DNA from 2 places in the Bradyrhizobium sp. USDA 4454 genome. Region 1 is predicted to be linked to the other one. Evidence: predicted binding sites of a transcription regulator. Region 1 holds the regulator's gene; the other holds the start of a gene.
The links. Region 1 encodes HrcA, which represses chaperone genes, less so after heat shock. Its sites were predicted from a motif close to GTTAGCACTCNCNNNNNGNGAGTGCTAAC; they were not measured.
Positions count from the first base shown of each region.

Region 1 (14,548 bases):
CGTCGGCGAGATTGCCGATCGGGGTCGCGACCAGATGGAGGCCGGGCCTGGCCTTCGGCGCGGGCAGGTGCTGGCCGCCGATCGAAAAGGTTCTGGCCGCAGCGCCGGTCGTGGCATCCGAATGGTGGAGGGAACTGGCTTTTGCGCGCATAATGCCCAATCTAGAGTGTTTTCGAGCGAAGTGGATATAGGCTCTAGCGGGATGGCGGTGCCTGCGCCACATCTGCAATGGCGGTGACGGAACGCTGCCTGAGGGAGGAAAATGGAGGCTGCGGCAACGGCGCCGCGGCGCCATAATCCTTTTGTTTTGGTTAACTATTCGCCGACAATATGCCCAAATCCACCCGCCTCATCAGAGCTGGATGGAGTCCTGGCCGATCCTGGTCGGTCAAGAGAAGAGAGACGATGGCAGGCCCGCATCACCGCAACTCCACGCCGTCGGGCGCGACCCGGCGGACCGCGCTCGGTCTGCTCGTGGGCGCGCCGTTGCTGACGGCCTGTTCCGGGATCCAGCAGAGCTTGAGCCAATTCTCCAGCGGCAGCCCGGAAGCCGGCCCGCAGCAGCAGCCGCAGGCGGTTGGCACCGGCCAGGTCAAAATTGGATTGATTTTGCCGCTGTCGGCGGCCGGCAATGCCGGGCTCGCCGCGCAGTCGATGCGCAATGCCGCCGAAATGGCGTTGGCGGAATTCCAGAACCCGAACATCCAGCTTTTGATCAAGGACGATGGCGGCAGCCCGCAAGGTGCATCGCAGGGTGCCCAGCAGGCGCTGTCCGAAGGCGCCGAGATCATTCTGGGACCGCTGTTCGCAGGCTCGGTGCCGGCCGTCGCGCAGCTGACGCGACCGCGCGGCACTTCGGTGATCGCCTTCTCGACCGATTCGAGCGTGGCCGGCCGCGGCGTCTATCTCCTGAGCTTCCTGCCGGAGTCAGACATCAACCGCATCGTCGACTATTCCGCCGGGATCGGAAAACGCTCGTTCGCCGCGATGGTGCCGGACAACGCCTATGGCAACGTGGTGGAGGCCGCGTTCAAGCAGGCGGTCGGCCGCAAGAATGGCCGCGTCGTCGCTTTCGAGAAATATGGTGCCGATCGCGCGACGCCGGCGCGGACCGTGGCGCAGGCGCTTGGCCAGGCCGATGCGCTGCTGATCGCCGACGACGGCGATTCGGTGGTCGCGACCGCCGATGCGCTGACCGCGGCCGGCGCCAATCTGCGCAACATCCAGCTGCTCGGCACTGGGCTGTGGGACAATCCGCGGGTGTTCGCCAGTCCGGTCTTGCAGGGCGGCCTCTATGCCGCGCCCGATCCGTCCGGCTTCCGCAGCTTCGCCGGTCGCTACCGCGCCAAATATGGCGGCGAGCCGGTGCGCACCGCGACGCTGGCCTATGATGCGGTTGCGCTGATGGCAGCGCTGGCGCGCACCCAGGGCGCGCAGCGCTTCGCGCCGGAGACGCTGACCAATCCGTCCGGCTTCGCCGGTATCGACGGCCTTTTCCGCTTCCGCTCCGATGGCACCAATGAGCGTGGCCTTGCGGTCATGAAGGTGGCATCCGGCGGCAGCACGCCGGTCGCCGGCTCGCCGAAGAGCTTTGGCGCCTAAAGCGGGTGAAATTAGATTGATTCGGTTTGGCCACGGACTCGGTTCACCTCTCCCCGTCGGGGAGAGGTCGATTTGCGCAGCAAATCGGGTGAGGGGCCGTAGTCTAACGAGAGACCGTAACCCCTCACCCGGCGCTACGCGCCGACCTCTCCCAAGGGAGAGGTGAACCTCCGGCGCCGCTCCAGTTCAAACCTAATCTCATCACGCTTTAGATCGCGTCGGGCACTGGCCTGAAATCGCCTTGAAGCGCCTGCCAGCTCCTTTGCATGGGGTTGTTTTCGATATTTAGGCGGCGAGATCCGCCACAACCGCGTCGAGCACCGGAAATCCGGATTTCGTCACGCGCAGCCGGCCGTCGGCATCGACGGCGATCGCGCCTTCCTCGCGCAGCAAGGCGATCCGGTTGGGATCGAGCTGCCGGCCGGAGAGTTGCGCATAGCGCCTGGGGTCGATGCCCTCGGCGAGCCGCAGCCCCATCAAGAGGAACTCGTCGGCGCGTTCTTCGCTGTTGAGGCTGTCGTCGCTGACGACGCCATGGCCGCGCTCCTCGACATTCAGCAGCCACGCCTCGGGGCGCCGCTCGGTCGCGGTCGCGTGCCTGACGCCGTCGATGTCGAGCCGGCCGTGCGCGCCGGGGCCGATGCCGGCATATTCCTCGCCGCGCCAGTAGACGAGGTTGTGCCTGCACTCCGCCCCAGTGCGGGCGTGGTTGGAGATTTCGTAGGCCGGCAATCCCTCGCGGGCGCAGACCTCCTGCGTCACGTCGTAGAGCACGCGCGCGGTCGCTTCATCCGGGGTCTGCAATTTGCCGGCGGCGTGCAGCCCGAAGAACGGCGTGCCTTCCTCGATCGTGAGCTGGTAGAGCGACAGATGCTCGGCCGCTTCCGAGATCGCCTGTTTCAACTCATCGGCCCACATCTGCGGCGTCTGGTCGGGGCGGGCATAGATCAGATCGAACGAGTAACGGTCGAATGCGGAGCGCGCGATCGCGACCGCGTCGAGCGCCTCGCGCGCGGTGTGCAGGCGGCCCAAGGCCTTCAGCGACGCATCATCCAGCGCCTGCACGCCGAGCGAGACGCGGTTGACGCCGGCTGAGCGATAGCCGCGAAAGCGCGTTGCCTCGACGCTGGTCGGATTGGCCTCCAGCGTGACCTCGACGTCGCGCGAGACCTGCCACTGCTTGCCGATCGCATCGAGCACGGCGCCGACGGTCTGCGGCTGCATCAGTGACGGCGTGCCGCCGCCGAGGAAGATCGAGGTGACCTCGCGTCCCGGCACCCGCGCGGCCGTGGTCTCGATCTCGCGGGCGAACGCGCGCACGAAGCGCGCCTCGTCGACCGGCGCATGCCGCACGTGGCTGTTGAAATCGCAATACGGGCATTTCGACAGGCAGAACGGCCAGTGCACGTAGACGCCGAAGGCTTCTCGGTCAGCGTGGCTCAAGGCAGATCTCCGCGAGCTTCACGAAGGCGCGGGCGCGGTGCGACAGGCCGAGTCCGAGCGGCGGCAGGCCGTGTTTCTCGATGCTGGTCATCTCGCCAAAGGTCCGCGTGTAACCGTCGGGCAGGAACGCCGGATCATAGCCGAAGCCGGCGGTGCCGCGCGGCGGCCAAACCAGGGTTCCATCGACGCGGGCCTCGACCTCTTCGAGGTGATCGTCCGGCCAGGCCACGCACAGCGCGGAGACGAAATGCGCTCTTCGGCGCTCCGGCGTGGTCGCGCCGCGCTCCTGCAGCAGCCGCTCGATCCGCGTCATCGCCGCCATGAAGTCCTTGCCTTCGCCGGCCCAGCGCGCCGAGTAGATCCCGGGCGCGCCGTCGAGCGCATCGACCACGAGGCCGGAATCGTCGGCGAAGGCCGGCAGGCCGGTCGCCTTGGCCGCCGCGATCGACTTGATCGCGGCATTGGCGCGAAAACTGTCGCCGGTCTCCTCGGGCTCGGCGAGGCCGAGCTCGCCGGCCGATACCGCCTCCACGCCATGCGGTGCCAGCAATTCCCGCATCTCGGCAAGCTTGCCGGGATTGTGGGTGGCGATCACGAGCCTTCCGGTGATTCGGCGATGCATGGCCAATCTGACTACGCCACCGCGATCTTTTGCAAGTCGACCAGACGCGCGATACCCTTGCGCGCCAGCGCCATCAGCGCCAGGAATTCGTCCTGGGTGAACGGCGTCTTCTCCGCGGTGCCCTGCACCTCGATGATGCGGCCGTCACCGGTCATGACGAAATTGGCGTCGGTCTCGGCCTCGGAATCCTCGGCGTAGTCGAGATCGAGCACGGGCGTGCCCTGGTAGATGCCGCAGGAGATCGCCGCCACATTGTCGCGCAGCACGTTGCTCTTCAGCATGTTGCGGGTCTTCATCCAGTTGATGCAGTCGGCCAGTGCCACCCAGGCACCGGTGATCGAGGCGGTGCGGGTGCCGCCATCGGCCTGGATGACGTCGCAATCGACCGTGATCTGGCGTTCGCCCAGCGCCTCGAGATCGATGGCGGCGCGCAGCGAGCGGCCGATCAGCCGCTGGATCTCGACGGTGCGGCCACCCTGCTTGCCGGCGGAGGCCTCGCGGCGGGTACGTTCCAGGGTGGCGCGCGGCAGCATGCCGTATTCGGCGGTAACCCAGCCACGGCCCTGGCCCTTCAGCCACGGTGGCAAGCGCTCTTCCAGCGTGGCGGTCACCAGCACATGGGTGTCGCCGAACTTCACCATGCAGGAACCCTCGGCATATTTGACAACGCCGCGTTCCAGCGACACGGGACGCAGCTCTTCGGGCGCACGGCGGCTTGGCCGCATGAAATCCTCCAAAAATCCGAGAGAAATGGCTGGCGGTGCTTGTAGGAGGGGCAAGGGGCAGCGGCAAGGGTTTTTGACCCCGAAAGGGTCCGGTACGAGGGGGCCGAATGCACGCTTGTCACCGGCCCTCGGGATCGACAAATTAGGCAGTAATTGTGAGGGACTGGAGTGTGACTCACCACGATCCGATCGGCCTGATCGCGCCGCATGCCGGGCTTGCCCAGCTCAATGAGCGTTCGCGCGACATTTTTCGTCAAATCGTCGAAAGCTACCTCGCGACCGGCGAGCCGGTCGGCTCGCGCAACATCTCGCGCCTGATCGCATTACCGCTGTCACCGGCCTCGGTCCGCAATGTGATGTCGGATCTCGAGCAGCTCGGCCTGATCTATGCGCCGCACACCTCGGCCGGCCGGCTGCCGACCGAGCTCGGCCTGCGCTTCTTCGTCGACGCCCTGATGCAGGTCGGCGACCTCACCGAGGCCGAGCGTCAATCGATCCAGACCCAGCTCGCGGCGGTCGGCCGGGCGCAATCCGTCGAGGCGGCACTCGGAGAGGCGTTGACGCGGCTGTCGGGGCTGACCCGAGCCGCCGCCGTGGTGCTGACGCAGAAATCGAATGCGCGGCTGAAGCATATCGAATTCGTCCGGCTGGAACCGGAGAAGGCGCTGGTCGTGCTGGTCGGCGAAGACGGCCAGGTCGAGAACCGGGTGCTGGCGCTGCCGCCGGGTGTTCCATCCTCGGCGTTGACGGAGGCGACCAATTTCCTCAACGCGCGGATCCGCGGCCGCACGCTGGCCGAAGCGCGGCTTGAGCTCGAGACCGCGTTGGCGCAGAACCGCGCCGAGCTCGATCAGCTCACGCAAAAGGTGGTCGCGGCCGGCATCGCAAGCTGGTCCGGCGGCGAGAGCGAGGACCGCCAGCTGATCGTGCGCGGCCACGCCAATCTGCTCGAGGATCTGCATGCGCTCGATGATCTCGAGCGCATCAAGTCGCTGTTCGACGATCTCGAGACCAAGCGCGGCGTGATCGATCTGCTCGGCCGTGCCGAGCGCGGGGAAGGCGTGCGGATCTTCATCGGCTCGGAGAACAAGCTGTTCTCGCTGTCGGGTTCCTCGACCATCATCGCGCCCTATGGCGATGCCCAGGGCCGGATCGTCGGCGTGCTCGGCGTGATCGGACCGACGCGGCTGAACTATGCGCGGGTGATCCCGACCGTCGATTATGCGGCGCGCATCGTCAGCAAGATGCTGGGCGGCTGATGGAAGCGGATTTCGCTTTCATTTGACCGGTTTTGTTCGCCGAGGTCGGAGGTCCCTGTTCCCGAAACCGGTATGTTGCGCTTGATTTTCGCCGCCTAAAGCACGATATCCCGGGCAGCAATCCCCAAGATTTGAACCGACGCGAGTTTTCGAGAAGGCACGCCATGACCGATCCGAACCGGGCCAACGACAACACCGAGAATTCGGCGCCGACGGGTGAGCCCGTGGTCTCGAAGCCCTACGTCATGCCCGACGATCCCGAGGTCGGGTCGGCGGAGGCGCTGGCCAAGGAACTCGCCGAGGCGAAGGACCGGACGCTGCGCACGCTGGCCGAGATGGAGAATCTCCGGCAGCGCACGCGCCGCGAGGTGGCCGACGCCAAGACCTATGGCATCACCGGCTTTGCCCGCGACGTGCTCGATATCGCCGACAATCTGCAGCGCGCGCTCGATGCCGTGCCGGCCGAGACCAAGGAAGCCGCCGATCCCGGCCTGAAGGCGCTGCTCGAAGGCGTCGAGCTGACCGAGCGTTCGCTGCTCAATGCGCTGGAAAAGAACGGTGTGAAGAAGTTCGATCCGATCGGCGAGAAGTTCGATCCGAACTTCCAGCAGGCGATGTTCGAAGTGCCTGATGCGTCGGTGCCGTCGGGCACCGTGGTCCAGGTCGTGCAGGCCGGCTACATGATCGGCGAACGCATCCTGCGTCCGGCGCTGGTCGGCGTTTCCAAGGGCGGTGCCAAGCCCGCCCCGAGTGCCGACATCACGGTCTGAGCCGCAGGACTTCCGCGCCTTACGCGATATCCGACGACTGGATGCGCTTGACGCCGGCCTTGGCCATGTCGTCCCAGGCCTTGGCCAGCGATCCCTGCGTGTCGATACCGCGGCAGGCGTCCTCCACCACGTAGGTTTCGAAGCCGGCCTTGCGCGCATCGAGCGCGGTCCATGCCACGCAGAAATCGGTGGCAAGCCCGGCCACGAAAACCCGCTCGACGTTGCGCGCCTTCAGATACGCGGCGAGACCGGTCGTGGTCTTGCCGTCGGCCTCGGTGAAGGCGGAGTAGCTGTCGACGTCCTTGTGAAAACCCTTGCGGATGATCAGCTCGGCCTGCGGGATCGCGAGCTCCTTCGACAGCGAGGCGCCGTCGGTGCCTTGCACGCAATGGTCGGGCCACAGCACCTGCTTGCCATAGGCGAGGTCGATAACCTCGAACGGCTTCTTGCCTTCATGGACCGAGGCAAACGAGACGTGTCCGGGCGTGTGCCAGTCCTGCGTCATCACCACATTGGCAAAGCTCTTGGCGATCCTGTTGATGACCGGCACCACCTGCTCGCCATCCTTCACCGCGAGGCTGCCGCCGGGCAGGAAGCAGTTCTGGACATCGATCACGAGCAGCGCGGAGCCATCGTCGGGCTTGATCGCAGCCGCCCAGAGGCTCTTGGGAACCAAGCTCGCAAGCGCCATCGCGCCAAGGCCTGCAACGACCCGTCGTCGATCCAACATTGCTCCCTCCTCGCTTTTTGTGGTTACAGCGCGAGGAGGCTAGTTCCGTTCAAGGACCTGCGGAAGTCCGAATCTTTGCGAAGACCAGATCAGCCGCGCGGCTGGATGCCGTCGCGCACCGCGCGGAAGCGCGGGAAGGCGGTCTCCCAGTTAGTGCGCGGCGAGCTGCCGATGACGCGCATCGAGGTTTGCGCGCCGAACCGCAGCCACTGCACGATGGTCACCGGGGTGTTGTCCTTGCCGCTGACGGCGTCGATCCGGGTCTCGAAGCCGGGCTGGCCGTCGATCCGGATCGGCTCGGACATGGTGATCCGCCCGTCGCGCACGCCCGGGATCGTGGTGGCGATCTGCTGGGCGAATCGGCCGCGATCATCGGGCGTGGCCGGGGCCGAGCCGATGATGCCGAGCAGCATGAACGGCTTGGTCTCGAGGCCCTTCTCGTCGCCGTCGGCGATCAGCAGCGCCGCGCCCGGCGCCAGCATGCGAACGTTCTTGAAGCCTGAGAGCTCGGTGACCTTGAACGGCATCATGCCGAGCTGCTCGTCGACCGGCACCGCGCTGCGGATCTGGGCCGAGGCGAACATCTGCCGCACCGCGTCGTCGGTGTAGATCTTGCTCGCGTTCTCCGGCACCTGCACCGCGACATAGCCGGAGAAGGTCGGTCCCGGCAGGATCATGGAATAGCGCCGCACATTGCTGGCGCCGTCGCGCGCGCTCTCCACGGTGTAATAGGCGAGACCGGCCGGCGTCTCGAGGCTTTCGGGTTTGATGTTTCCGGTGCCGGCGGGGTTGGCCTTGAAGGCGGTCACGACCTCGTTGTAGGCGTCCGCGGGCAGGTCGGCGATCAGGACCTTGACGCCCTGGTCCTCGGTCTCGAAGCCGATGAACGACTTGGCACGGACGAGCCCCACCAGCGGTTTCATCCCGACATGCGCGCCCGGCGGAAACACCACGTCGGCGGCAAAGCCACGACAGGTGGCAGCAATCAGCAAGGCAACCGCAACGAGAACACGAAAAGGCGTCATGGGGGATCTACCGGTTTTGCTTGGTGGCCGCGCAACGGGGCCGGTGCAGGGCTGGATGGCCTCTTTCAGTCGGACCGCTTTTAGCGGTTTTGATGACCCTGCAACAGGCCGCCAAATCTTCGCTCCGGGCCTGCAAGCCCGATTCCATGGGCTTTTCGCCCTGATTTGCAGGCACTTTCCAGTTTCCCGATGTTTCCAAGAACAAAGTTACCCGACGGCGCCAGCGGCCAAACAGCGCGCCCTCGACCCCTGCGCCGCTCTCGCATACGACGTTTGTGAGCGTTCACTCAACAGCGCAGAGGTCTGGTCACGGACATTCGCGGCCGATGGCGGGCGGCATCATTGCCGATTTGTTAACTTGGCTTGGGCTTGGCTTGGGCTTGGCCTGGGCTTGGCTCCGGGCTTGAACCGGCGCCGCAACCGGGCTGACACAATCTTTCAAACGTCAGTCTTTTCAGGCTTCAACGTTGCGTCCAGTCCTTGCAGGCAGGACCCTCTCTCCTATATCAGGCTCACCGTCGCAATATCGCGAGTATGTGAACGTCTGGGGGTTCGGTACGGAGCGCCGTCAGGGCCCAACCAACCTGCCGTAGCAAAGAGGATATCAGAACCATGGGTAAGGTCATTGGGATCGACCTCGGCACCACGAATTCGTGCGTTGCCGTAATGGATGGCAAAAATGCCAAGGTGATCGAGAATGCAGAGGGCATGCGAACGACGCCGTCGATCGTTGCTTTCACTGACGATGGCGAGCGCCTCGTCGGCCAGCCGGCGAAGCGCCAGGCGGTGACCAATCCCGAGCGTACGTTCTTCGCGGTGAAGCGCCTGATCGGCCGCCGCTACGACGACCCGATGGTCGAGAAGGACAAGAAGCTCGTTCCCTACAAGATCGTCAAGGCATCGAACGGCGACGCCTGGGTCGAAGCCGACGGCAAGACCTATTCGCCCTCGCAGGTCTCGGCCTTCATCCTGCAGAAGATGAAGGAGACCGCTGAGGCGCATCTCGGCCAGAAGGTCGATCAGGCCGTCATCACGGTCCCCGCTTATTTCAACGACGCGCAGCGTCAGGCCACCAAGGACGCCGGCAAGATCGCCGGTCTCGAAGTGCTGCGTATCATCAACGAGCCGACCGCTGCCGCACTCGCCTACGGTCTCGACAAGTCGAAGTCCGGCACGATCGCCGTGTACGACCTCGGCGGCGGCACCTTCGACGTCTCGATCCTCGAGATCGGCGACGGCGTGTTCGAGGTGAAGTCGACCAACGGCGACACCTTCCTCGGCGGTGAAGATTTCGACATGCGCCTGGTCGGTTATCTCGCCGACGAGTTCCAGAAGGAGCAGGGCATCAACCTGCGCAACGACAAGCTCGCTTTGCAGCGCCTGAAGGAGGCTGCGGAGAAGGCCAAGATCGAGCTGTCGTCGACCACACAGACCGAAATCAACCTGCCGTTCATCACGGCTGACCAGACCGGTCCGAAGCATCTGACGATGAAGCTGACCCGCGCCAAGTTCGAGGCGCTGGTGGCCGACCTCGTCGAGAAGACCATCGAGCCGTGCCGCAAGGCGCTGAAGGATGCCGGCCTGACTGCCGGCGAGGTCGGCGAAGTGGTGCTGGTCGGCGGCATGACCCGCATGCCGAAGATTCAGGAAGTCGTGAAGCAGTTCTTCGGCAAGGAGCCGCACAAGGGCGTCAATCCCGACGAAGTCGTCGCGATCGGTGCTGCGATCCAGGCCGGCGTGCTGCAGGGCGACGTCAAGGACGTGCTGCTGCTCGACGTGACCCCGCTGTCGCTGGGCATCGAGACGCTGGGCGGCGTGTTCACCCGCATCATCGACCGCAACACCACGATCCCGACCAAGAAGAGCCAGGTGTTCTCGACCGCCGAAGACAATCAGGGCGCGGTCACCATCCGGGTCTTCCAGGGCGAGCGCGAGATGGCGGCCGACAACAAGATGCTCGGCCAGTTCGACCTGATGGGCATTCCGCCGGCTCCGCGCGGCATGCCGCAGATCGAGGTGACCTTCGACATCGACGCCAACGGCATCGTCAACGTCTCGGCCAAGGACAAGGCGACCGGCAAGGAACAGCAGATCCGGATCCAGGCATCCGGCGGTCTGTCCGAGGCCGACATCGACAAGATGGTCAAGGACGCCGAGGCCAACGCGGCCGAGGACAAGAAGCGGCGTGAGGCCGTCGACGCCAAGAACCATGCCGATGGCCTGGTTCATTCGACCGAGAAGGCTCTCGCCGAACACGGCTCGAAGATCCCGGATACCGATCGCCGGGCGATCGAAGACGCCGTCAGCGACCTCAAGGAAGCGCTGAAGGGCGACGACGCCGAGGCGATCAAGGCCAAGACCAACACGCTGGCGCAGGCTTCGATGAAGCTCGGCGAGGCCATGTACAAGCAGCAGGCCGAGGCCGATGCGGCCAAGGACGCTGCCAAGGATGACGTTGTCGACGCGGAATTCACCGAGGTCGACGACGACAAGAACAACAAGAAGTCTGCTTAAGCGGATTTGCGATCATGACCCTCACACCAATGAGCACGCCAGGCGTCTCGGAGGAGTGGGGGTCATTTTTCTTTAAGGCGATCGCGGCATCTTCCAGACATGCGCGATCCTTGACGCAATCGTTGGCAATCGCGACGAACTTCGGACGGAATTGAAGGATGTCCACCAAGCGCTGCTATTACGAGACCCTTGAGGTCGATCGCAATGCGGACGAGACCAAACTGAAGTCGGCTTTCCGCAAGCTCGCAATGAAGTGGCACCCGGATCGCAATCCCGGCGATTCCCAGAGCGAGATGCGGTTCAAGGAAATCAACGAAGCCTATGAGGTGCTGAAGGACGGCGACAAGCGCGCTGCCTATGACCGCTTCGGCCATGCCGCCTTCGAGCAGGGCATGGGCGGCGGCGGCCCGGGCTTCGGTGCCGGCTTCGCTTCGTCGTTCTCCGACATCTTCGAGGATCTGTTCGGCATGGCCGGGCAGCGCCGCAGCGGCGGCCGCGAGCGCGGCGCCGACCTGCGCTACAACATGGAGATCACGCTCGAGGAGGCCTTCCAGGGCAAGACCGCGCAGATCGAGATCCCGGTCTCGGTCACCTGCGAATCCTGCTCGGGCACCGGCGCCAAGGCCGGCACCAAGCCGAAGACCTGCTCGCATTGCGGCGGCGCTGGCCGGATCCGGCAGGCCCAGGGCTTCTTCACGCTGGAGCGAACCTGCCCCGGCTGTCAGGGCCGCGGCCAGATGATCGAGGATGCCTGCGCCTCCTGCGCCGGTTCTGGGCGGGTGACGCGCGAGCGCACGCTGTCGGTCAACATCCCTCCGGGAGTCGAGGACGGCACCCGCATCCGTCTCGCCGGCGAAGGCGAGGCCGGCGTCCGCGGCGGGCCGCCCGGCGATCTCTACATCTTCCTGTCGCTGACCACGCACCAGTTCTTCCAGCGCGACGGCGCCGACCTGCATTGCCGCGTGCCGATCTCGATGGTCACCGCAGCCCTCGGCGGCGAATTCGAGGTGCCGACCATCGACCAGGGCAAGACCAAGGTGAAGGTGCCGGCCGGCACTCAGTCCAGCCGACGATTCCGCATTGCATCAAAAGGCATGCCGGTGCTCCGCTCGCGCCAGACCGGCGACATGTATGTCCAGGTGGTGGTCGAAACCCCGCAGAATCTGACCAAGAAGCAGCAAGAATTGCTGATGGAGTTCGAAAAACTGTCGTCCGGCGCAACCCAGCCGGAGGCAGCGGGTTTCTTCTCTAAGGTCAAGGACTTCTTCGGAAGCCGCTCCGTCTAGCCGCAGTCGTTCTGCTTGACCGTAACGACTTCGATCTATACGTGTTTATGACTGTTTTCTGACAACCGCTCGATCGTGCGCGCGGTCCCGCCTGGTAGCGACATGCCTCTGCAATCGTCCGTGCGTGCGTCGAAGAAGCCCCTCCGTCTCGACGACGAGGTTCGTTTTCTCCGTTCATGGATCGAGAAGCCGCTGCACATGGGCGCAGTGATGCCATCCGGCCGGCTGCTTGCGCGCACCATGGCGCAATATGTCGATGCTGACGCCGAAGGTCCTGTCGTCGAACTTGGACCCGGCACCGGTGCGATCACCAACGCGCTGATCGAGCACGGCGTCGATCAGAAGCGGCTCGTGCTGGTCGAATACAATCCCGGCTTCTGCGCCCTGCTGCGCGAGCGCTATCCGCAGGCCAAGGTGGTCCAAGGTGACGCCTACCGGCTGCGCGATACGCTGTGGGATGTCATGAAGTCTCCGGCCTCCGCCATGGTCTCGGGCCTGCCGCTGGTCACCAAGCCGATGCTGACCCGCCTGAAGCTGATCCGCGACGCATTCCTGGCGCTCGCGCCGGGCGCGCCCTTCGTCCAGTTCACCTATTCGGTGGCGCCCCCGATTCCGAAGTCGCTGCCGGGCGTGTCCACAGAGGCCTCCGAGCGGATCTGGATGAACCTTCCGCCCGCGCGGGTCTGGGTGTATCGCAAGGGCTGACGCGTATTCCGCAAAAGCGGGTACCGGTTTTGCGCATGGAATACGCGCAGAATCTTAGCTAAGAGCATTTTCAAGGAAAATGCTCGCCGGCGCCGTCGCGCTGGGTGCGCCCTCCACCTGCGATGTCGAAATGTCCGCGCTGAAAATCCTCGTGATCCCGGGATCGCTTCGATCAGGCTCGCTCAATGCGAAGCTGGCGGCCGTGCTGACGCATGAATTGGCGCAGTTGGGCGCCGACGTCAGTCGCATCTCGCTCGGCGATTTTCCGCTGCCGATCTATGACGGCGACCTGCAGGCGAAATCGGGCGTGCCGCAGCACGCCGTCAACCTGAAGCGGATGATCGGCGCCCATCATGGCGTGCTGATCGTGACGCCTGAATATAATTCCTCGGTGCCGGCCTTGGTGAAGAACACCATCGACTGGGTCAGCCGCGTGCAGGACCCGCAGGAAGCCCGCGGCCAGGTGTTCCACGGCCGCGCCTTCGCGATCGCAGCCGCATCCGGCAACCGGCTCGGCGGCACGCGCGTGCTCGCGGCGCTGCGCCTGATCCTGACGGCGTGCCACGCCACCGTGATACCGAACCAGCTCGCGCTGTCATTCGCCGAGCAGGCCTATGACGATATGGATCGTCTGAAGCACCAGGGCGATATCGACGCGATGCGCGCGCTGGTGCGGCAGCTGATCGACCATTCCCAACGCATGATGTGAGGTGACATGCAGCCGGCCAAGATCGCACCCAGAGACCGGTTGATCGCGGCGCTCGATTTGCCGTCGGTCGCGAGCGCCGAGGCGATGATCGACAGGCTCGGCGACAGCGTCACCTTCTACAAGATCGGCTACCAGCTCGGTTATGCCGGCGGCCTAACGCTCGCAAAGCGGCTTGCCGGCGATGGCAAGAAGGTCTTCCTTGACCTGAAGATGCATGACATCGGCAACACGGTCGCGCGCGGCGTCGAGAGCGTCGCCGGTCTCGGCGCGACCTTCCTCACCGTGCATGCCTATCCGCAGACCATGAAGGCAGCGGTCGAGGCCCGCGCCGGCTCCGGTCTGAAAATCCTCGCGGTGACCGTGCTGACCTCCTACGACGACGCAGATCTTCATGCCGCAGGCTATCGCCTCAGCGTCTCCGAGCTCGTCGAGGCGCGCGCCAGGCAGGCCCAGGCACTCGGCGTCGACGGCCTCGTCAGCTCGCCCGAGGAAGCCGCAGCGCTACGCAAGATCGTCGGCGAGCAGATGAGCCTGGTGACCCCGGGCATCCGCCCGGCGGGCTCGGCGACCGGCGACCAGAAGCGCATCATGACGCCGGCCCGCGCCATTGCCGCCGGTGCCGACTATCTGGTGGTCGGCCGTCCGGTGATGGAGGCCGCCGATCCGAAGGCGGCGGCCGAAGCCATTCACGCCGAGATCGCCCAGGCGCTCGCCTGAACCAACAACAAGGGAGGACAGAGATGGCGAAGGGATACTGGATTGGACGCGTCGACGTACATAACGAGGAGGGCTACAAGCCCTACATGGCGGCCAATCCGGCCATCTTCCAGAAGTTCGGCGGCAAATTCATTGTCCGCGGCGGCAAATTCGCCGGCGTGGAAGGTCAGAGCCGCTCGCGTAACGTCGTGATCGAATTCCCGGACTACGACACCGCGCTCGCCTGCTACAACTCGCCGGAATACCAGGCCAACATCAAGGTGCGGCAGCCGCACTCGATCGCCGACCTCATCATCATCGAGGGCTATGACGGCCCGCAGCCCTGATCGGCGACGGCCGGTTCAGTCGCTGGAACAGCCGCCAATGGCCGCTATTTGAGCATGATCCCGCGCCGGAAATCCGGTTTCCCCTTTGCCGGATCATGCTTTATACGGCGGTGAG
Region 1 covers NZ_JBTRCN010000001.1:8,464,053-8,478,600, reverse strand. Annotated here, with positions in the region: gene rsmI (16S rRNA (cytidine(1402)-2'-O)-methyltransferase) at 1-151, opposite strand, end outside; gene ACVIW0_RS39430 (penicillin-binding protein activator) at 406-1,602, shown strand; gene hemW (radical SAM family heme chaperone HemW) at 1,888-3,045, opposite strand; gene rdgB (RdgB/HAM1 family non-canonical purine NTP pyrophosphatase) at 3,032-3,667, opposite strand; gene rph (ribonuclease PH) at 3,679-4,392, opposite strand; gene hrcA (heat-inducible transcriptional repressor HrcA) at 4,563-5,651, shown strand; gene grpE (nucleotide exchange factor GrpE) at 5,816-6,421, shown strand; gene pncA (bifunctional nicotinamidase/pyrazinamidase) at 6,441-7,151, opposite strand; gene ACVIW0_RS39395 (hypothetical protein) at 7,241-8,176, opposite strand; gene dnaK (molecular chaperone DnaK) at 8,789-10,690, shown strand; gene dnaJ (molecular chaperone DnaJ) at 10,849-11,976, shown strand; gene ACVIW0_RS39380 (class I SAM-dependent methyltransferase) at 12,079-12,681, shown strand; gene ACVIW0_RS39375 (NADPH-dependent FMN reductase) at 12,812-13,390, shown strand; gene pyrF (orotidine-5'-phosphate decarboxylase) at 13,397-14,107, shown strand; gene ACVIW0_RS39365 (DUF1330 domain-containing protein) at 14,131-14,433, shown strand.

Region 2 (14,548 bases), 5.3 Mb from region 1:
GGCAAGCTATTGTATGTGCATGAGGTCGATCAGGCGATGCCGGCTTCGGTGCGCGACAATTTCGTCCATGTCGAGACGGTGGGCGAGGCCAAGCGCATGCGCGGGCCGTTGGTTGTCGAGACCTACGTGCTTGATCTGCTTGAAGGTGCCAAGGGCGAGGTGTTTGACCGTTCGCCGCCGCCGGAACTGCAATAAGATCGTCGCCGTCGAGTGTCGGATCGTCCGGATCCCGGTCGTCTTCCAGGAAGCCCGTCAACCACACGAGGTTCCAACATGACCAGTTCCGTCCTCAAGCCCGCCGCCGAGCTCGCCAGCACCAACACCATGCGCTTCCCCAACGAGAGCGACGCGTATCGCCGTGCGCGTCAGGCGCTGCTGGTCGAGGAGATCGAGCTGCGCCGGCATATCGAGCGCGTCGCCGCGCTGCGCCGCGCATTGCCGCCGGGCGGCGAGGTGGCGAAGCGCTATGAGTTCACCGGTGAGTCCGGCGCGGCGTCGCTCGCCGATCTGTTCGGCAACAAGCAGACGCTGATCATCTACAGCTACATGTTCGGCCCGCAGCGCGAGAAGCCGTGCCCGATGTGCACATCGTTCATGGGCACATGGGAAGAGAAGCTGCCCGATATCGAGCAGCGCGTCTCATTCGTGTTCACGGCGCGCTCGCCGATCGCGCGATTGATCGAGGCGAAGCGGGCGCGCGGCTGGACGCGGCACAGGATCTATTCGGATGGATCGGGCGACTACACGCGCGACTATGTCAACAAGGATGACAGCGACCTGCCTGGCTATAACGTCTTCACGCGCCACGACGGCACGATCCGTCATTTCTGGTCCGGCGAGATGGGGTCAGGCACAAAGGATCCGGGCCAGGACCCGCGCGGCGCGCCGGACATGGATCCGCTCTGGACCTTGCTCGACACCACGCGCGAGGGACGCGGCGCGGACTGGTATCCGAAGCTGAGTTACTGAAGCAGATTCTTGCTCGATCCCCGTGCGATTACGGGGCGATCGGCAAGGAAATTCTACCTCGGATTTATCTCGGCATGCGGCGGCGGAGCCGCGTGCCGCGATGTCCCATCATGGGACAAAAAAGCCGTTTTGGCGGTCCAATGTCATCTTAAAAAAGCCCTACGCCACAGGCACTTCCCGCGCTGCAGGGGATCGCATCCAGTTAAGTCGCATTTAACTAAAAGTCGCCTTAATGGCCGTCTGTGCCCCCTGCGCGACGGTGAGCCGACATGTCGTTCGGCAGATCCAGTGTGGGGACAAAGGTGGACCTGTTTTGAGCGCCGGGCGTATGGGTACGAGTGCGAGTGCGTATGTTCTTGGGGCGCCGAGCCGCAAGAAATCCTCCCGAAAAATTCTCCCGCAGCACTTCTTTGGCAGCGCGGCCGTCGCGGCGCTGGTGCTTGGCTGCGCCTGGACCGTCTACGCCAACATTTTCGCGGCGAGCGTCTTTCCGTCGGTCGGCAATGCGTCGTTCGATGCGCCGGTGGTGAAGCGGCCCGTCGCGGTCGCGAGCCGCCCGGCACCCGCGTTCAACGAGGTGTTTGCGTCCCTGACGCCAGCGCCGGCGAAGAGCGAGATCGCGAAGTCGGACGCCCGGGCATCGTCGCTCATGTTTAACGATCGGTTTGCAGCCGCCTCGCCCGCGGGCGTGGCGTCCAGCGTCGTGGCTGATGCCGCATCGCAGATCGACCCGATCAAGCAGGCCGCCGCACCGCAGGCCGCTGGCGCGGCGAGGGCGGTGGCCACGGCCGAACTCGCCGAGACATCGAAGCCGTTGCCGGCGCCGAAGTCGGTCGAGGCCGCGAAGAAGCAAGCCGCCACCAATCTGCAGGTGGCGCTCAACGATCCCGCCGCCAACGTTCAGCCCAAGGGGGCTGAGAAGAGCGCTGACGCGAAGCCGGCCGAAGCCAAGCAGGCCGCGAAATCCGGCGGCGTTCGCGACATGGCGGCGCGCGCCAAGGCCGCGGTGATGTCGATCGCCTCGAGCGAGCGGCAGACCATGGTCGAGAAGCTGTGGGGCAAGCGCGAGTCGAGCGGCGGACTGCTCTCCTTCGCGTCCGCCGACGCCAACGTGACCGGCAGCATCCCCTCGACGCTGGACCAGAACCCGATGCTCGGCGGCTCGCCGCCCTATGACCGCCAGACCGCGGTGTACGACATCTCGGCCCGGACCGTGTATCTGCCCGACGGCACCCGGCTCGAGGCACATTCAGGTCTCGGCTCCCGGCTCGACGATCCCAGGTCTTCGCATCTGAAGATGGTCGGCGTGACGCCGCCACACATTTACGAGCTGAAGCCGCGCGAGGCGCTGTTCCACGGCGTGCCGGCGCTTCGCCTCAATCCGATCGGCGGCGAGGGCAAGATCTTCAACCGCGTCGGCCTGCTCGCACATACCTTCATGCTCGGCCCGAACGGTGACTCCAACGGTTGCGTCTCGTTCAAGGATTACTACGCGTTCCTCGACGCCTACCGTAACAAGGGCATCCGCCGCCTCGCGGTGCTGGCGCGGATTCAGTAAGGCAGGGCGGCCGATGCGCAGGCCTCCCGGCGCCGATCTGGAACTGGAGGCCATTGTCGCTATACTGCACTGATCCAGGGCGAGTCCCGACTCGGCAACGGATCTGGTGCAAAGCGAACATGTCTCCGACGTCCGCCATCGAAACTCCACCGCCGATCACGACCGAAGCGTTCACCGATGCTGCGGCCGCCGTTGCCCGTCTCGAAGAGATCTACGAGCGCAACACCGGCTTCCTACGCAACCGCTTCGAAGCCTATGTCAACGGCGCCGTGATCACGACACGGGTGCGCGCGCATTACCCATTCGTCCGCATCACCACCTCGTCGCATGCGCGGCTCGATTCCCGACTCGCCTACGGCTTTGTCGCGGGGCCGGGCATCCACGAGACCAGCATCACCCGGCCGGACATCTTCCGGACCTATCTCACCGAGCAGATCGGGCTCCTGATCAAGAACCATGGCGTGGCGGTCGAGATCGGCGAGTCCGGCGAGCCTATACCGATCCATTTTGCCTATCGCCGCGACATCAATATCGAGGCGGCGCTGACCATCGCCGACAGCTCGGCGTTCACGCGGTCGTTGCGCGACGTCTTCGATACGCCGGATCTTGCGGCGATGGACGATGCGATCGCCGACGGCACGTTCGAATTGATGCCGGGGACGCCTGAGCCGTTGGCGCTGTTCCGCGCGGCGCGGGTCGATTACTCCTTGCGCCGGCTCTATCACTACACCGGCACCGATCCCGAGCACTTCCAGAATTTCGTGATCTTCACCAACTACCAGTTCTATGTCGATGCCTTCGTGCAATCGAGCCTGCAGCGTCTCGCCTCCGGTGAGGCAGGCCTCGAGGCGTTCGTTGCACCCGGCAATGTGATCACGCGCAACGCGCTGGCAGGCGGTGGCCCGACCGGGGCCGCATCGGAGCGCGTGCCGCAGATGCCGGCGTTTCATCTGGTCGAGCCCGGCTATCGCGGCATCACCCTGATCAATATCGGGATCGGCCCGTCCAATGCGCGCAACATCACCGATCACGTCGCGGTGCTGCGGCCGCATGCCTGGCTGATGATCGGGCATTGCGCCGGCTTACGCAACACGCAGCGGCTCGGCGACTATGTGCTGGCCCATGGCTATGTGCGCGAGGACCACGTGCTCGATCACGAGCTGCCGCTGTGGGTGCCGATCCCGGCGCTCGCGGAGATGCAGGTCGCGCTCGAGGAGGCGGTCGGCGAGGTGACCGGGCTGACGGGCTTCGAGCTCAAGCGGCTGATGCGCACCGGCACCGTCGCCAGCGTCGACAACCGCAACTGGGAGATCAGCGGGCCGCAGGTGATCCGGCGGATGTCGCAGTCGCGCTCGATCGCGCTAGACATGGAATCGGCGGCGATCGCCGCCAACGGCTACCGCTTCCGTGTACCCTACGGCACACTACTATGTGTCTCCGACAAGCCGCTGCATGGCGAGATCAAGCTCGCGGGGATGGCGAGCGAGTTCTATCGCCAGCGCGTCGGCCAGCATCTCCAGATCGGCCTGAAGGCGCTGGAGCGATTGAAGCAGCAGGAGTCCGAACGCCTGCATTCGCGCAAGCTGCGCAGCTTCGCCGAGGTTGCGTTTCAATAGCGTCGAACGACGCTCGCCTCGTTCACGCTGCGAGCGATTTCCACAATTGCGTCTCGGTGCCAACCGCGGCCTTGACCTGCGGCCGCGCCTGGATGCGCGAGAGATAGGCTGCCAGTGACGGCCATTGCGCGACGTCGACACCGGCGGCGCGAAGCAACAGCAGGGCCCAGGCGAGGTGCGCGTCGGCGACCGTGAAGCGGTCGCCGACCAGGAATTCGCGCTGCGCGAGATGCGCTGACGGCACCGACAAGGTCTGGCCGATCCTGGCGCGCGGTTTGGCAAGCGATGCGTCGTCCTTGTACCAGAAGGTCGGGAACAGAAAGCCCTTGTGGATCTCGGTGCCGATGAAGCTCAGCCATTCCTGCAACCGATAGCGGTCCGGATCGCCCGGTTGCGGTGCCAGGCCGAGCTCGGGCTTGAGGTCCGCAATGTATTGCAGCACCGCCGCGCTCTCGGTCAGGCGCTCGCCGTTCTCGAGCACCAGCACCGGTACCGCGCCCTTCGGTGCGACCGCGCTGAAGTCGCCATCGTCCTCCACCACCTTCTTGGTCCAGAGCTGGACGAGGTGGTAGCGCGCCTCGATTCCGGCTTCCATCAGCGCGATCCGGCTGGCCAGCGAGCAGGCCATCGGCGAGAAATAGAGCTGGAGCATGGCGATGTCTCTCAGGCGAGGGCGTTGCCGCGGGCGATGATCGCGAAGCGATCGGACAGTTCGGCGAGCGCCACGTCGTGGATGAGCTTTGCGGCGATCGTGCCGCCTTTGCCGTCGGGCAGGTCGCGGGTGGCGCAGCTGTCGGCGTCGATGGTGGTGCGGAAGCCGAGATCGAGCGCGGCGCGTGCGGTCGAGCTGACGCACATATGGGTCATGAAGCCGGCCAGCACCAGCTCCTTGCGGCCGGTCGCAACAAGCTGCGCGTTCAGCTCGGTGCCGGCGAATGCGTTCGGCAATTGCTTCTCGATCACGGACTCGCCGGGCCGCGGCTTAAGCGGTGCGACGATCGCGCCACGCTCCGCGCTGCGATCGAACAGGCTGCCCGGCGCCCCCTTGTGCGCGATGTGGATGATCCTGGCGCCGCTTTCCCGCGCGCGGTTGAGCAACGCGGTGGCGCGCGCAATCGCGTTATTGGCGTCGGGTAAAGCGAGGGGGCCGGCGAGATATTCGTTCTGGATGTCGATCAGCACCAGGCAGGCATCGCCGAGGCGGGGCGGGGTGAGGTCGATGCCGGCGAGCTGCATCAGCGTTTGGGCTGTGGTCATGGTCCTGAGGTCTCCAGCGGATCTGTGTTGCGAAAATATAGCCGTGCAGCGGCCTGCCGTTATGCAGGGATATTGCAGCCCGTGGCTGCGTTATTGCAGGTAGGCCCCGTGCGATGTAGCCTGACGCCATGAACTGGGACGACCTCCGCATCATCGCGGCCGTCAGGGACGAGGGCACCTATGCCGGCGCCAGCGCGCGGCTGCGGATCGACGAGACCACGGTCGGCCGCCGCCTGGCGCGGATCGAACGCGCGCTCGGACTGCGGCTGTTCGAGGCGGCCGACGGCGTCCGCAGGCCGACCCGGCAATGCGACGTGGTGCTCGCGCACATCCAGGCGATGGCCGCGCATGCCGAGGAGATCGGCCGCATCGGCGAAAGCCTGCCCGGTCCGGTCGGCCGGCTGCGCATCGCCTCCACCAACGCGATCGCCGAAGAAGTGCTGGCGCCGCGCACCAGCACCCTGCTGCGCGCCAATCCCGGGCTGACGCTGCAATTCCTGACGTCGAGCGACAATGTCAAATTCTCGCGCTGGGAAGCCGATCTCGCGATCCGGCTGCGCAAGCCCGACAAGGGCGACTTTGCGATCTCGAAGCTCGCCGAGGTCAGGCTGTATTTCTTCGAGCCTGTCGCGGCGACGGCGGGCGAGCCGGTGACGTGTGCCTATCCCGATGAGCTCGGCGCCATACCGGAGATGCAGTTCCTGCGCGCCAAGCGGCTTCGCGCGCGCTGCGTCACCGACAATGTCCGCATCATTCACAAATTGATCCAGTCGCATCACGCGGTTGGCGTGCTGCCGGAGCATAGTTGTGTCGACCTGCGGACCGATCGCCGGCTGCGCGCCACGCTGCTGGCGAAGCGGCGCGACGTCTGGCTCCTGGTGCAAAGCCATCTCAAGCGCGACGCGGCGACCCGCATCACCATCGACTGGCTGCGCGGCTGCTTTCAGGACGTCGCGCGCAGCGGGTGAGGTGGCGGCGGAGTCGCCCATCCGCTCTTTGTCATTCCGGGGCTCGCGAAGCGAGAGCCCGGAATCCATCGGGCCGCACGTTTCGCTGAAGAATGGATTCCGGGCTCGTGCTTCGCACGCCCCGGAATGACGAGGTGAGCGCGGTCGGAGGCGCGCCACCCGCTGTTCGCCACGAAAAAATCACGCGCTGCCCTCTTGCAACCCGGACGTGCTTCGTCTATTAGCCCGCTCCTTCGCTTCGGCCATGGGTTCGGGCTCGCTGAGATCCCGACTGGCGCGTGCCGCTCTGCGGTGTCGTGTTCCGCCGAAATGAAGATACGAGAATGAAGCTCATGGGCGAGCGTCGGGGCTGAAACCCCGAAGGTACCGGTTCGAATCCGATCTTCTCTCAAAGGATAGCTCAGTTAGGTAGAGCAGGTGACTACGAATCATCATGTCGCGGGTTCAATTCCCGCTCCAAGCGCTCCGTTCAGCCTGAAAAGCTGATACCTCTGAAGGGGACCGGACGCGCGCTTCAGTCGCAGTCCGGCCGTCCTGCCGCAAGGCTCTTCGTCCGAACATCGACACTGTGAGACCGGCTTTGCGCCGCGGTGGATACCGCTTGCGCCGATGCCGGGTGGCTCCGCTCGGCCGCGCGACGTCAGTCGCGCGAACGCGCGCGTGCGCCCATCATCGCGCAAGCTCAAGCCACGGCCCGCTTGGCTGACAGGAAGCCGCGTTCGCGTCCTCACGTCCTTTGCAAAACTGAAACCCGCTCTCCGGCCCATGGGCCTGAGCGCAACACTGGAGGCGTGCCAATGACCTGGCATATCTTGACGACCAAGTTGACGGTGAAGGATGGCGAGCGCGCGTTGCTGACGCGTGACGGCCGGCTGACGCAAGTGCTCGGTCCCGGACGTCACCGCCTGTTCGATCCCCTGCATGAGCTCAAGGCCGAGCTGTTCGGCGTCGTGCGAAGCGAATTCCCCGCGGATCGCTATGCGGTGATCAAGGCCGCGCGGCCCGATCTGGCCGACGAGCTGTTCGAGGCGATCGAGACCCGTGCGAACGAGATCGCGATCGTTAGCCTCGACGGCCGTCCGGTTCAGCTGATGACGCCCTGGCAGACGCGCGTGTACTGGAAGGTCGCGACGTCGGTCGAGGTCGAGCGCATCGACGTGGCGGATGATATCAGGGTCACGGCACGTCATCTTGCGATGATCCAGCCCAACCGGGCCGGCGTCATCACCGAGGCGGTGGTCGAGAACCACGAGGCCGGTCTGCTCAACGTCGAGGGCAAGCTCGTCGAGCGGCTCGCGCCCGGCCGGCACGCGTTCTGGATCGCGGGCCGCAAGATCGAGGTCAAGCGCCTCGACCTGCGTCCCCAGGCGATCGAGATCACGGCGCAGGAGATGCTGACCAAGGACCGCATCGCGCTGCGCGTGACGCTGACCGCGTTCCGCCGGATCGTCGATCCCGAGCGGGTCGTGGCAACGGTGCCCGACGTGGATGCGTGGCTGTATCGCCTGGTGCAGTTCGCGATCCGCGAGGCGGTGGCCGGCCGCACGCTGGACGAGGTGCTGTCTGCGAAGACCGCGCTCGACGAGGGGCTTCGTGACTACGTCCGCGGGCGTGTCGCGGAGTCCGGCGTCGAGGTCACCGAGCTCGGCGTCAAGGACGTGATCCTGCCCGGCGAGATCCGCGAGCTGGTCAACAAGGTGGTGGAGGCGGAGCGGGTGGCGAAGGCCAACCTGATCCGCCGGCAGGAGGAGACCGCGGCGACGCGTTCGCTCCTGAACACCGCCAAGCTGATGGAGGAGAATCCTCTGCTGCTGCGGCTCAAGGAGCTGGAGTCGCTCGAGCGGCTGGTCGAGAAGGTCGGCCGCATCGACCTGCATGCCGGCGATGGCCACGGCCTCGATGCGCTGCTGACCAAGCTGGTCCGCCTCAAGGCGCCCGAGAGCGCGTAACAAGAAGGGCCGCCCACGGGCGGCCCTTCGGTCTCGTCATTCCGGGGCGCGCGCAGCGCGAGCCCGGAATCCATTCATCCAATATGTCCGGCGGCGATCTCAGGATACAAATCGATCCACTGCGGGTTCTTCTCTTCAATCAATCTGATCTTCCAATCTCGCGCCACCTCTTCAGCTCCTTCTCGCGCGCAATCGCCGTCAGCGCATCATCATAGATTTCGAACCAGACGAGCTTGTCGACGGCGTATCGTTTCGTGAAGCCGGCAACTGCCTTGCTCTTATGCTCATGGATGCGACGAACGACGTCGTTCGTCACGCCGAGATAGAGCGTACCGTATTTATCGCTAGCGAGGAGATAGACGTAATAGGCCATGAGCAAGCTGGGGAATGGATTCCGGGCTCGGCGCTGTGCGCCGCCCCGGAATGACGAGGGAGTTTTGCCCGGCTCCGGGGGTAAGGCAACAGGGACTGTTACTCCCCTCAAAAACAAAAACCCCGGCATCGCTGCCGGGGTTTCGCATTTCGCAACTTGCCTTGAGTGGCCGGACCTTAGAAGTCCATGCCGCCCATGCCGCCGCCCGGAGGCATCGCGGGGCCGCCGGCGTTCTTCTTCGGCAGCTCGGCAACCATCGCTTCCGTGGTGATCAGGAGCGCGGCAACCGAGGCAGCGTTCTGGATCGCGGTACGCACGACCTTGGTCGGGTCGATGATGCCCTTCTTGACGAGGTCGGCGTATTCGCCGGTCTGGGAGTCGAAGCCGTGATTGTAGGCCTTGTTCTCCAGGATCTTGCCGACGATGACGGAGCCGTCTTCACCGGCGTTGATCGCGATCTGGCGAGCCGGAGCCGACAGCGCCTTGCGCACGATCTCGACGCCGGTCTTCTGGTCGTCGTTCTTGGTACGCAGACCCTTGAGCTGCTCGGAGGCACGGAGCAGGGCGACGCCGCCACCCGGGACGATGCCTTCCTCGACAGCCGCACGGGTCGCATGCATCGCGTCATCAACGCGATCCTTGCGCTCCTTCACCTCGACTTCGGTCGCGCCGCCGACGCGGATCACCGCGACGCCGCCCGCGAGCTTGGCGAGACGCTCCTGCAGCTTCTCACGGTCGTAGTCCGAGGTGGTCTCCTCGATCTGCGCCTTGATCTGGGCAACGCGAGCGTCGATGTCGGCCTTCTTGCCGGCGCCGTTGACGATCGTGGTGTTCTCCTTGTCGATCATCACCTTCTTGGCGCGACCGAGCATCTGCAGCGTGACGTTCTCGAGCTTGATGCCGAGGTCTTCCGAGATGGCCTGGCCGCCGGTCAGGATCGCGATGTCCTGCAGCATGGCCTTGCGGCGATCGCCGAAGCCCGGAGCCTTGACGGCCGCGACCTTCAGGCCGCCACGCAGGCGGTTGACGACGAGGGTGGCAAGCGCTTCGCCTTCGACGTCTTCAGCGACGATGACCAGCGGCTTGCCGGTCTGCACCACGGCCTCGAGCAGCGGCAGCAGCTCGTTCAGCGAGGAGAGCTTCTTCTCGTTGATGAGGATGTAGGCGTCGTCCATCTCGACGCGCATCTTGTCGGCGTTGGTGACGAAGTAGGGCGAGATGTAGCCGCGGTCGAACTGCATGCCCTCGACGACGTCGAGCTCGGTCTCGAGCGACTTGGCTTCCTCGACCGTGATCACGCCCTCGTTGCCGACCTTCTTCATCGCGTCGGCGAGGAACTTGCCGATCTCGGCGTCGCCGTTGGCGGAGATGGTGCCGACCTGGGCGATCTCCTCGTTCGAGGTGACCTTCTTGGAGTTCTTCTGGAGGTCCTCGACGACGGCTTCGACCGCGAGGTCGATACCGCGCTTCAGGTCCATCGGGTTCATGCCGGCGGCGACCGACTTGGCGCCTTCCTTCACGATCGCCTGGGCAAGCACGGTCGCCGTGGTGGTGCCGTCGCCGGCCGCGTCAGCGGACTTGGAGGCGACTTCGCGCACCATCTGGGCGCCCATGTTCTCGAACTTGTCCTCGAGCTCGATCTCCTTGGCGACGGTGACGCCGTCCTTGGTGATGCGGGGAGCGCCGAACGACTTCTCGAGCACCACGTTGCGGCCCTTCGGACCGAGCGTGACCTTCACCGCGTTGGCGAGAACGTCGACGCCGCGCAGCATCTTGTCGCGCGCCTCGACGGAGAATTTGACTTCTTTAGCTGCCATCTGAGTTTTTCCTTGAGAGATTTGATCTGGGAGGGAGGGGGGCGCTTAGGCCGCCTTCTTCTTGGAAGCGGGGACGTCGAGCACGCCCATGATGTCGCTTTCCTTCATGATCAGCAGGTCTTCGCCGTCGATCTTGACCTCGGTGCCCGACCACTTGCCGAACAGGACGCGATCGCCGACCTTGACGTCGATGGGGGTCAGCTTGCCAGTCTCGTCGCGGCCACCGGGTCCAACGGCGACGACTTCGCCCTGGTAGGGCTTTTCCTTGGCACTGTCCGGAATGATGATGCCGCCAGCGGTCTTCTCTTCGGCGTCGATGCGCTTGACCACGACGCGGTCGTGAAGCGGACGGAATTTCATGCAGTCCTCCTAAACATTTGCAGATGCTGTAGATTTTTGGAGTGTTAGCAGTCCAGCCCAGCGAGTGCCAGACTGGCTGCGCAGGACATAGGCCAAGCCTTGGCGGCGGGCAAGAGCCTCTAGCAGAAAAATTGGCACTCGCAGATGGTCGCTGCCAGGATCATTTCGGCATCCTTAATGCCGGCCCGAACGGTGCCGCTGCTATTAGCAGTTGCGGTAAGTTGCTGCTAACGCAAGAAATTTCAACAACCTATTAAACATTTGGGCTTGAGATGGGTTAGTCGCGTGCGTCACATTTCTCTCATGTGAGCGCATCCATGGCCGGTGGTCCGGCGGGGAAGGTCGGCCACCATGTGAATGCGCTCCGTCACAGGAGGTTGGCATGGTCTCGCGAGTTGGTGGGGTTGTTTCCGACGATTTCCGGAAGCAGTTGGTGGGGTATGGGCTGACGACGGCGCAAATCCTTTATCGGATGCCGGATCACCCCTCGTTGCTGCAGACCTATGTCTGGCAGAACTACGACCTATTTCCGAAATTTCCGGCGCTGCAGGATTTCCTCTCTTTCTGGCAGCAGAAGCTCGAGGGCCCGCTGTTCTCGGTGACGGTGGCGCATTCCAAGCTGGTCAAGCCGGCCGAACTGCGCTCAGTCGACGGGGTGTTCCGGCTGCACTGAAGATCGATCAGTAGCTGGGGATTGTAGGGTGGGCAAAGCGACAGCGTGCCCACCATCGCGAGCACGCCTGGAATGGTGGCATGGCGCTCACGCGCCTTTGCCCACCCTACGTTGCGTGACTTGTGTTAGCCTCCGGTCGTCAGAAAAGACGGGAGGCGAACAATGGCCAAGAAGACGGCATCGAGATCCGCGGCCAAGACCGCGGTGAAGAAGAAATGGACCGGGCTTGGCGCCGACGCCAAAAAGTCATCCGCGCGCAAGACCATCAAGTCCAAGGGCGGCCGCGTCTCGGCGGCGAAGAAGAGCACGCCGAAATCGGCGAGCAAGGCACGACCGAAGCAGCGCGTCGCGATCAGCCATCACCGCGAAGAAGATTTCAAGGCCGACGGCTTGCGCGCCTACGCCAAATACCGCGACCTCGGCATCGCTGCTGCCTCGCATGGCCTCGCGCAGGCGCATGTCATCCGGTTGCAGGGACCGTGCAACCCGGATGAAGTGTCGAAGCTGCACTTCCACGATGTCGACTTCCAGATGGTCTATGTGCTCAAGGGCTGGGTGAAGACCTACATGGAAGGCGAGGGCGAGACGCTGATGCAACAAGGCAGCGCCTGGACCCAGCCGCCACGCATCAAGCATATGATCCTGGACTATTCCGACGACGTCGAACTGCTGGAAGTGATCCTGCCGGCCGAGTTCAAGACGGTGGAGTTGAAGGCGTAGCTCTCGCCGTCGTCATTCCGGGGCGCGCGCAGCGCGAGCCCGGAATCCATCCATCGGCATAACCCGCGGCGCAATGGATTCCGGGCTCTCGCTGCGCGAGCCCCGGAATGACGGGGAGCAAACAACGTCCGCTTCGTAGCCCGGATGTAGCGCAGCGAAATCCGGGGACTCGTCCCCGCAGCGAGACACTCCCGGGGGCACTCACAGCCTCTCGACACTGACCTCCGCCAGCGCCTCGAAGATTGCCGGCGTGCGTTCCAGGCGGGCGATGGTTCGCGCGCCTTCGAGGGCGGCCACCAATGCGGCTGCGGTTGAGGATGCGCGCGCGGCAGTGAAACCGCACCCCCTGAAATGCTCCGCGATGATCGCGGTTGAATCGACAAATCCGCGCGCCACCCGTTTGGTCAGCTCAGGGTCGAGCGCGGGCAGCTCATTCGCCAGATTTTGCATCAGACATCCATACTGGAAATCAGCGGCGACCATTTCGGCAGCGAATGTGCCGAAAATCTCACGAACAAACTTCAGGGCATCGCCCGCCGTGTTCGCCGAGATGTCCCGCAATACGGTCATTCTGCTCGCGACGTAATGATCGATGGCTTCTTCCGCGAGCTGCGCCTTGCCGCGCGGAAAGTGGAAGTAGAACGACCCCTTGGGCGCACCGCTCTCTTCAATGATCTGGGTCAATCCAGTCGCGGTGTAGCCCTGGATGCGAAACAGCCGTTCGGCCGTGGCAATCGCGCGCGCGCGGGCGTCAGTCTTACGTGGCATGCCGCGAAGATAAGCCGTTTCGCTTGACGTCGCTATGGTGACCGCCATACTATGGCGATCACCATAGAAAGCGGCTCGCGATGCTGTTCGACCAAATCCCAAGCCACGAAACGTCCCGACGAGCCGTTTTGGCGATGGGGGCGGCCGGCCTGGTTGCGGCTTCGCTTCGACCGGCCCGCGCAAACCCCATAGGAGGAGCTGACTTGACCCAATCGACCTACGGCGAGGGAACGCTTCCCAAGGGCGTCCGCTCGCGCATGATCCATGGGGTCAATGGCCTCGATGTCCATCTTCTCGAGGCCGGTTACGAAAGCCCCGGCCGGCCGCTCGCGCTGCTCCTGCACGGCTTTCCGGATTTGGCTTACGGCTGGCGGCACCTGATCCCGATTCTGGCTGATGCCGGCTACCACGTCGTGGCGCCCGACCAGCGCGGTTTCGGCCGCACCACCGGCTGGGTGAACGGCTGTGACGCCCCGCTCGGGCCGTTCAGCCTCTTGAACATGACGCGTGACGCCCTCGGATTGGTTTCGGCGTTGGGATATCGGCGTACGGCAATGCTCGTCGGGCACGACTTCGGCTCGCCCGTGGCGGCCTATTGTGCGCTCGCCCGACCTGACGTCTTTCCCTCGGTGGTGCTGATGAGCGCACCGTTCCCCGGTCCGCCGGCGTTTCCGTTCGACATTGCGGACAGCGCGCCATCGGCCGTTCAACCGAACACTGCAAATCAAAAGCTGGCGGCCGCGCTCGCGGCGCTCGATCCGCCGAGACAGCATTATCAGCAATATCTGAGCACGCGGCAGGCCAATGATGACATGTGGCACCCGCCTCAAGGTCTACACGCGTTTCTTCGTGCATTCTTCCACGTCAAGAGCGCTGACTGGCCGGGAAACAAGCCGCATCCGTTGAAGGCGCCAACCGCCACTGAACTTGCACAGATGCCGACCTATTATGTGATGGATCTCGGCAAGACGATGTCCCGGACCGTCGCTCCATTCCAACCTTCGGCTGCCGAGGTCTCGGCCTGCAAATGGCTTACCGAGCCGGAGCTTGGCGTGTACGCCGAGGAGTACGGCCGCACCGGGTTTCAAGGCGCCCTGATGGCCTATCGTGTCTTTTCCGATCCTGACCTGAACGCTGAGTTGCGCCTGTTTTCGGGCAAGACGATCGATGTCCCGTCGCTGTTCATCGGCGGGACGAGCGATTGGGGCACCTACGCGGCGCCGGGAGCGCTCGATCTGATGAAGACCAAGGCGACGACGCGGATGGGTGGCATCGAACTGATCGACGGCGCCGGTCACTGGATCCAGCAGGAGCAGCCGGATCGGCTCGGCGCGCGCCTGCTCGCCTTCATCAAGGAGGCGGGTGGAGCGGATCACGCCAGCCGTTAGTGTCGTAGCCCGGATGGAGCGCAGCGAAATCCGGGACTCGCGCTCACGACTCGCACGGCCCGGATTGCGCGGAGCCTGTCATCGGGCGCGCGTTCGTGCGACCCGTTGGCTCCGTCCGGGCTACCGCCTACG
Region 2 covers NZ_JBTRCN010000001.1:3,129,466-3,144,013, forward strand. Annotated here, with positions in the region: gene ACVIW0_RS14360 (glycosyltransferase family 39 protein) at 1-195, shown strand, start outside; gene ACVIW0_RS14365 (DUF899 family protein) at 274-969, shown strand; gene ACVIW0_RS14370 (DUF2778 domain-containing protein) at 1,298-2,527, shown strand; gene ACVIW0_RS14375 (AMP nucleosidase) at 2,647-4,143, shown strand; gene ACVIW0_RS14380 (glutathione binding-like protein) at 4,166-4,795, opposite strand; gene ACVIW0_RS14385 (cysteine hydrolase family protein) at 4,807-5,400, opposite strand; gene ACVIW0_RS14390 (LysR family transcriptional regulator) at 5,529-6,368, shown strand; tRNA gene ACVIW0_RS14395 (tRNA-Phe) at 6,687-6,758, shown strand; tRNA gene ACVIW0_RS14400 (tRNA-Arg) at 6,762-6,828, shown strand; gene ACVIW0_RS14405 (slipin family protein) at 7,166-8,317, shown strand; partial or broken gene ACVIW0_RS14410 (GIY-YIG nuclease family protein) at 8,392-8,690, opposite strand; gene groL (chaperonin GroEL) at 8,867-10,507, opposite strand; gene groES (co-chaperone GroES) at 10,553-10,867, opposite strand; gene ACVIW0_RS14425 (usg protein) at 11,250-11,540, shown strand; gene ACVIW0_RS14430 (cupin domain-containing protein) at 11,703-12,260, shown strand; gene ACVIW0_RS14435 (TetR/AcrR family transcriptional regulator) at 12,462-13,028, opposite strand; gene ACVIW0_RS14440 (alpha/beta fold hydrolase) at 13,286-14,416, shown strand; gene ACVIW0_RS14445 (NupC/NupG family nucleoside CNT transporter) at 14,544-14,548, opposite strand, start outside.
Region 2: a site for HrcA is predicted at 10,911-10,939, ahead of groES (co-chaperone GroES). Genes of this name have one in related genera too.